Salinivibrio kushneri: one gene and its partner. The protein of the gene in region 2 interacts with the protein of the main gene of each other region in a pairwise test. Links are inferred from orthologs where the notes say so. Each region holds a gene or a part of one and is shown on either strand. Other genes may lie near its edges. The genes, in order: N8M53_RS06805 and tig.

Region 1 (3,281 bases), 530 kb from region 2 along the record:
CCAATGCAATCATTGCGGCAGACAATAACCAAAAGCCAATGTAACTGGCCGGGTCAATCCATTGGTTGATCACACGACGACCTACCTCGGCATTGATCACCGCAATCACGACCACCACTGACGCGCCTATGATACGACTCGCTCTTTTCATTCGTATTCGTGCCTTATTACTGATTCTTTCAACAAGACCGATCGCAACCGCTAATTCTTTCAACCCTTTGTTGTCTCTTTCGGACGCGATACAATACGCGTTTGTTCGTTTCCGGGAAGTATGCATGTCAGATCCGAAAAGCAAAGCGCTCAAAAAAATTGCTAAGTGTCTAGAGCTCAGCAATTCCGCCAATGTGAATGAGGCAGCGCAGGCGATCAAAATGGCCGAGCGGCTGATGCGTAAGCATGGTCTGGATCAGGACGACATTGACTTCATCAGCATGGGCAAAACGCGCTCAGAAAAGCTATTACCCGCTTCAATTGGTCAATCGATCTTAAAAATCATTCGCGGTATCAATAGCCGGTTTGGGGTGGAGTGTGTGCTCGTCAATCACAAGGGGCTAAAACAAGCCGAGTTTATTGGGGACGCAGACCGTGCCATCTTTGCTGCCTTTGCCTTCGATGTGGTCTATCGTGATATGAATGAACATATCGGCCAGTTTCGCAATAGCTTTGCAGGCACAGGCACCAGTACGCAAGAGGTGACGCGGCGCGTACAGTCATTTACCACAGGCTGGCTTGAGGGCGCGCTCGATAAACTTCCTCAGCTTGACGCGCGTGATAGCGACGACAAAATCAAAAGCTATATTGATAAAGAGTTTGCCAACATTGACCGCGAGACCTTTAAGCAACAACTAAAAGAAGCGATGGCAGCCATGACAGATGATTACGAGCGTGGAATGAAAAAGGGCCGTGAAATCTCAGTGAGTCGCCCGGTGAGTGGTCAAGGCCCACAAAAGCGCCTGACTGGTACCCGCAAGTCATAATCTTATTGAGTCACAGGCCGAATTATGTCCGGCCTGTGTCAGCACTTTCCCATCAATAAGACACCTGTGTTAAACATCGTCAAATCAAGGTTAAATCCCTTTTCCCCGGTTGAGTTACACTGCGCTGGCGTCTAGCCTAGGATCAGTGTCACGTTATCAATGGCTGGTTGGCGCTGTCCGCTGGCAGTCCAGTTGCTATGAGCTAATGTGAGCCTATAACAAGCAGAAAATGCGTAAATAATTCTTCATATCCTTACTGAGGAGACAGTGGCATGAAAAAAATAGTGACAAGCCTAGGGTTATTAATGGCGGTGGCACCTACCGCCTATGCACAGCAAGACAGTGGCCTATATATGGGTGGCCGCATTGGCCCTTCGTTTTTAGAAGATAGCTGTGTAACTGACACCGACTGCGGCGACTCCGAGCTCGGTGCAGGTATTATCACCGGTTATGATTTCAATGATTGGTTTGCGCTCGAGGGTACCTATGATTATTTAGGCCGTTTTGATACCGCGTTTGATCAATCAGGCACTACAGTTGGCGCCTCGGGCGATCTTACCGCTTTCACACTTGCGCCTAAGCTGTCTTATCACGTCAAGGATGACACGGCACTTTACGGTAAGCTCGGCGGAGCGATGTGGGACTTTAATAGCAACGCCGGCGATCGTGACGATGTGTCACTGATGGGCGCCTTAGGTGTTGATCATCAAGCAACGGAAAAACTGAACGTTCGCCTTGAGTACCAGCACATCAACGATATGGATGATGGCTACTTTTCAAGCATTGACAATAACTTAGTGACTGTCGGCATGACGTATCATTTCGGGCGCACCAACAACGAGCCAATGCCAGAGCCAATGGTTGAAGAGCCCGTCATGGAAGAGCCAGAACCTGAGCCGCAACCCGCGGTTGAACCACAATCGATCGTACTCTCAGAGGCCGGTGAAACCGAAATGTTTGGCTTTGATAAAGCCACGCTTTCTGATCAAGCAGCAGCTTCATTGCAACCTTTAGTGGATCGCTTACTTCGCCACGAAGAAGCCACCGCGACGATTGTGGGTCATACGGATAGCAAAGGGCCTGCAGCCTACAACCAGAAGCTGTCTGTTGAGCGCGCGCAAGCGGTGGCAGACGTGTTCTTGGATGCCGGTATCGATGCGAGCCGCCTCACCGTAGAAGGCAAAGGTGAAGCCGACCCAATAGCCAGTAACAACACGCCGGAAGGACGTGCACAGAACCGCCGCGTTGAGGTAACTTCTCCTGAGATCGTGTACGTGGAAGTCAATTAATTCCACTGGCACTTAAAATGACTGAAACGCACATTAGGCCACCGTATGATCGGTGGCCTATTTTATTGAGCACGCTAAATCAAGGATTGGCGGAGGGGGCGACGACGCCTTGTAGATGACTCTGCATTAAACGATCAATTTCTATTCTGTCTTGATCGCTCACTCCCGCCACCCGCGGGTATCTTGGTGCTGAGCGATCGTTATGATAGGCACCTTCCCATCCTTGAGTGGTGGTTAAAAAGGCGCGAGCAAAGTCCGTCGAATAGCGTAAACACCCTGCCATTACCGTATCCACATAGGATTGCGCTATGGGTTTATCGACATCAGGCGCTCGCCGGGTATCAGCGACGTAAACGTACACGGGCCCATCCAGGATAACGTCTTCGGGTAAAGCAATGTTTGACTCGGCTAACTGTAAACGTTGATAACCTGCCTCACGCCGATCAAAATCGGGCAGTGATTCGGGGTCGATGTTGACCAATACCCCGTTGCATTCCCCTTCCCCTTCAAGCACCACCAGCGGTGAGATAAACGCCTCACTCACATTGCTCCAGTGGCGGCTTAGTCCACTGACGGTAACCGGACACGCCCACCCTGAGTCGCCTGTCAGCGCCCGTGAGGCTGGATTCATCAAACTCCCGTACCCAAATAGATACATGACGTTGCAAACTCCTTTATGCATTTACTGGCAGAACCAGAGGCACTGCCTTGCTTTTCTCACTCAAATTGACAGAATAATCTGGCATTGTTGTCAACAAGGAAGTGATAATGGAACCACTCGATAAGCTGGAAGCTCATTTTAAGCGCCTGTCGCATTTTCAGCACCTTGCCGCAATCTGTGGTTGGGATCAAGCAACCATGATGCCAGATGGCGGCAATAACGCCCGTGCCGACGCCATGGCAGAACTCGCCCTCTACTGCCACCAACAAATGACCAAGCCGGAGCTTGGGGATTGGTTCGCAGACGTAGATGAAAAATCCCGCCACCTGAACGCCACGCAAAAAGCGAGCTTGG
Region 2 (3,207 bases):
AATACGGATGTGGCATCAATCCCTGCAGGCAAGGGCAGTTGAACGAGAATGCCATCAATGCTGTCATCGTCATTCAAGGTGTCAATGAGTGAGAGCAACTCTTGTTGAGAGCATGAAGCAGGGAGGTCGTAAGACCGTGACACAAACCCAACTTCATCGCAGACACGGCGTTTACTGCCAACATAAACCTGTGAGGCAGGATCGTCTCCGACCAGAATTACCGCCAATCCGGGGGCTCTACGTCCAGCTTGAGTGCGTGCGGAGACGCGAGCGGCAACCTCTCGGCGCACAGTTTGCGCGATCAGCTTTCCATCAATGAGTTGTGCGGCCATAACTATCCTTCGGCTAAAGCAATGTTGGCAATAGTGTGACAAAAAACGCACCTAAAAGCTATTACGCAAACGTTTGCTAATGCAGTTTAATGAGGGAGAGGGCAAAAAGAAGTACTCAGCCCTCCATGTTCGCACGATGCTTTGCTGGACTGAAACACCAATAGAACATATTAAGCGCTCTCGCCTCACCGCGTGGCATGAATACATAGCCAGTAAATGATGTGGTTTTGAGCAACCACGTCAAGATTTTAGGGAAAAGCGTTGACGACGCCTAACGTCGCTTTATAATCCACGCTGCGTAAAGACAGTGCGCCCTTAGCTCAGTTGGATAGAGCAACGGCCTTCTAAGCCGTGGGTCACAGGTTCGAATCCTGTAGGGCGCGCCATTTCGCTTCCTTTCCCGTTTTTCTCACCGAATTGCTCTGAAAATAACCAAACGCACATAAAACCGTAAAAACTGTGATCCTACGCGGTTGAATTGTGAGATATCACCCCAATTTTGATATTGAAACGCCATCGGTCGCCCCTTGTCTCGACTCAGTTGACGGGTGCCGCTATAATAGCGCGTCTTAATTTTCAGTCTCGGATGAGATAGCTCGATACGCCAGTTGCGTGTATCCGGATTCGCAGGGGCTATGACGGATTCATAGCTCAGATGATGCCACCAGTAAAACTGGTATACATCACTCAGTACCCCTGAGTAAATTTGAGGTTAAATTTATAATGCAAGTTACCGTTGAAACCACCGAAGGCCTTAAGCGCCAAATGACCATCACAGTGCCTGCTGCCAACATTGATGACGCAGTCACTAAAGAGCTACGCAATATCGCTAAGAATCGTCGTTTTGATGGTTTCCGTAAAGGTAAAGTTCCATTGAAGATGGTGTCACGCATGTACGGTGACACAGTACGCCAAGACGTGCTGGGCGAAGTGATGCAGCGTCACTTCATCGAAGCCATGATTCAAGAAAAAGTGAACCCAGCAGGGGCGCCAAGCTTTACACCGGTTGAAAACGAAGCAGGCCAAGATTTGGTCTTTAAAGCGGATTTTGAAGTGTACCCAGAAGTGGAGCTTCAAGGTTTAGACGCGATTAGCGTTGAGAAGCCAAAAGCCGAAGTGCAAGAAAGCGATGTGGACGAAATGCTGAATACTCTGCGTAAGCAACAAGCAAGCTGGGTAGAAGCAGACGGTGAAGCGAAAGAGAACAGCCGTGTCACCTTGGACTTTGTTGGCACCATCGACGGTGAAGAGTTTGAAGGCGGTAAAGCCGAAGGCTTCCAGCTAGAAATGGGCCAAGGTCGCATGATCCCAGGCTTTGAAGACGGCCTTGTGGGTAAAAAAGCGGGTGAAGAATTCACTATCGATGTGAACTTCCCAGAAGACTACCATGCTGAGAACCTGAAAGGTAAAGCAGCACAGTTCGCGATTAAACTGCATACGGTTGAAGAGCAAGAGCTACCAGAGCTAACAGAAGAGTTTGTTCAGCGCTTTGGCATTGCTGATGGCAGCGTAGAAGGCCTGAAAGCAGAAGTGCGTAAAAACATGGATCGCGAACTAAAACAAGCGATCAAAAACAAGGTAAAAGAGCAGGTACTGGATGGCTTGGTTGAGCAAAACCAAATCGACGTACCTTCAGCGCTGATTGAGCAAGAAATTGGCACCTTGCGCCAGCAAGCGGCACAACGCTTTGGTGGCAACATGGACAGCGCTTCTCAGCTACCACGTGAGCTATTTGAAGAGCAAGCCAAACGCCGTGTAAGTGTTGGTCTGCTGCTGGGCGAAGTGATCAAGTCTGAAGAGCTTGAAGCGGATGATGAGCGTGTTAAAGCACTGATCGAAGAGATGGCATCTGCGTATGAAGACCCATCAGAAGTTGTCGCTTACTATGAGAAAGACGAGAAGCTGATGGAAAACATGCGTAACGTTGCGCTTGAAGAGCAAGCCATCGATGCGCTGCTAGCAAAAGCCACTGTCACCGAAGCTGAAGTCGGCTTTAGTGACTTGATGAACGCTTCTCAGCAAGCTTAATCAAGGTTAAAAAACGTTTGTGTCGCATTGACACTGCGTAAATGGATTTGCTTACAATGGCCCTAATGACTTGTCATTTGGGCCATTTTTTCCATCTACTGAGTCGCTATACCGTTCGCCTAGCCGTTGAGAGTGCGAGACGTTTTAGCCACAAAAAACCTCGCTGGATCATTAAGCTGCGTTCATCGATTTAAGATTTTAGTGACCTGTTACAGCGTTTTGTGCTAAACCTTGGTTAAGGCAAGAGTTATAACGAATTCGATTAGGGATATTACGCTATGAGCCAACAACACAATAATGCCATGCCGCCAATTATGGACGCCCTTGTCCCTATGGTGGTGGAACAAACCTCGCGCGGCGAGCGCTCTTACGATATATACTCTCGCCTGCTAAAAGAACGCATCATCTTCCTCACTGGGCAAGTGGAAGATCAAATGGCAAATTTGATTGTGGCGCAGATGCTGTTCTTAGAGTCAGAGAATCCAGAAAAAGACATTTACCTGTACATCAACTCGCCAGGTGGTGTGGTGACAGCGGGGATGGCAATTTATGACACCATGCAGTTTATTAAGCCAGATGTCAGCACTCTGTGTACTGGCCAAGCGTGCTCAATGGGATCGTTCCTATTGGCAGGTGGGGCGAAAGGCAAACGTTATTGCCTACCGAATTCACGGGTCATGATTCACCAGCCGCTGGGGGGCTTCCAAGGCCAGGCGTCTGACATTGAAATTCATGCCCAAGAAATGATTAAAACCAAGCACCGCCTCAACACGCTGTTGGCTGAGCATACAGGCCAGCCGATGGAAGTGATTGAGCGTGACACCGACCGTGACAACTTCATGGCGGC

The links.
Region 1: the proteins of tig (region 2) and N8M53_RS06805 interact in binary tests that used the Escherichia coli proteins (3 or more experiments, as listed by UniProt). The link is inferred for Salinivibrio kushneri from one-to-one orthologs.

Annotation. Positions count from the first base shown.
Region 1 is NZ_CP114588.1:1,442,404-1,445,684, forward strand. Bases 305-3,257 are described here. They hold N8M53_RS06805 (OmpA family protein), read left to right. Parts: upstream 305-1,249; coding sequence 1,250-2,266; downstream 2,267-3,257. Other genes in these bases: N8M53_RS06800 (DUF2786 domain-containing protein), read left to right, coding at 305-977; N8M53_RS06810 (gamma-glutamylcyclotransferase family protein), read right to left, coding at 2,346-2,897; N8M53_RS06815 (carboxypeptidase M32), read left to right, coding at 3,035-3,257. In the rest of the region: N8M53_RS06795 (hypothetical protein), read right to left, coding at 1-151; more of N8M53_RS06800, read left to right, coding at 276-304; more of N8M53_RS06815, read left to right, coding at 3,258-3,281.
Region 2 is NZ_CP114588.1:1,968,401-1,971,607, reverse strand. What follows is about bases 329-3,207. They hold tig (trigger factor), read left to right. Parts: upstream 329-1,055; coding sequence 1,056-2,360; downstream 2,361-3,207. Other genes in these bases: clpP (ATP-dependent Clp endopeptidase proteolytic subunit ClpP), read left to right, coding at 2,639-3,207; folD (bifunctional methylenetetrahydrofolate dehydrogenase/methenyltetrahydrofolate cyclohydrolase FolD), read right to left, coding at 329-332. Also shown: more of folD, read right to left, coding at 1-328. UniProt on the Escherichia coli protein: Involved in protein export. Acts as a chaperone by maintaining the newly synthesized secretory and non-secretory proteins in an open conformation.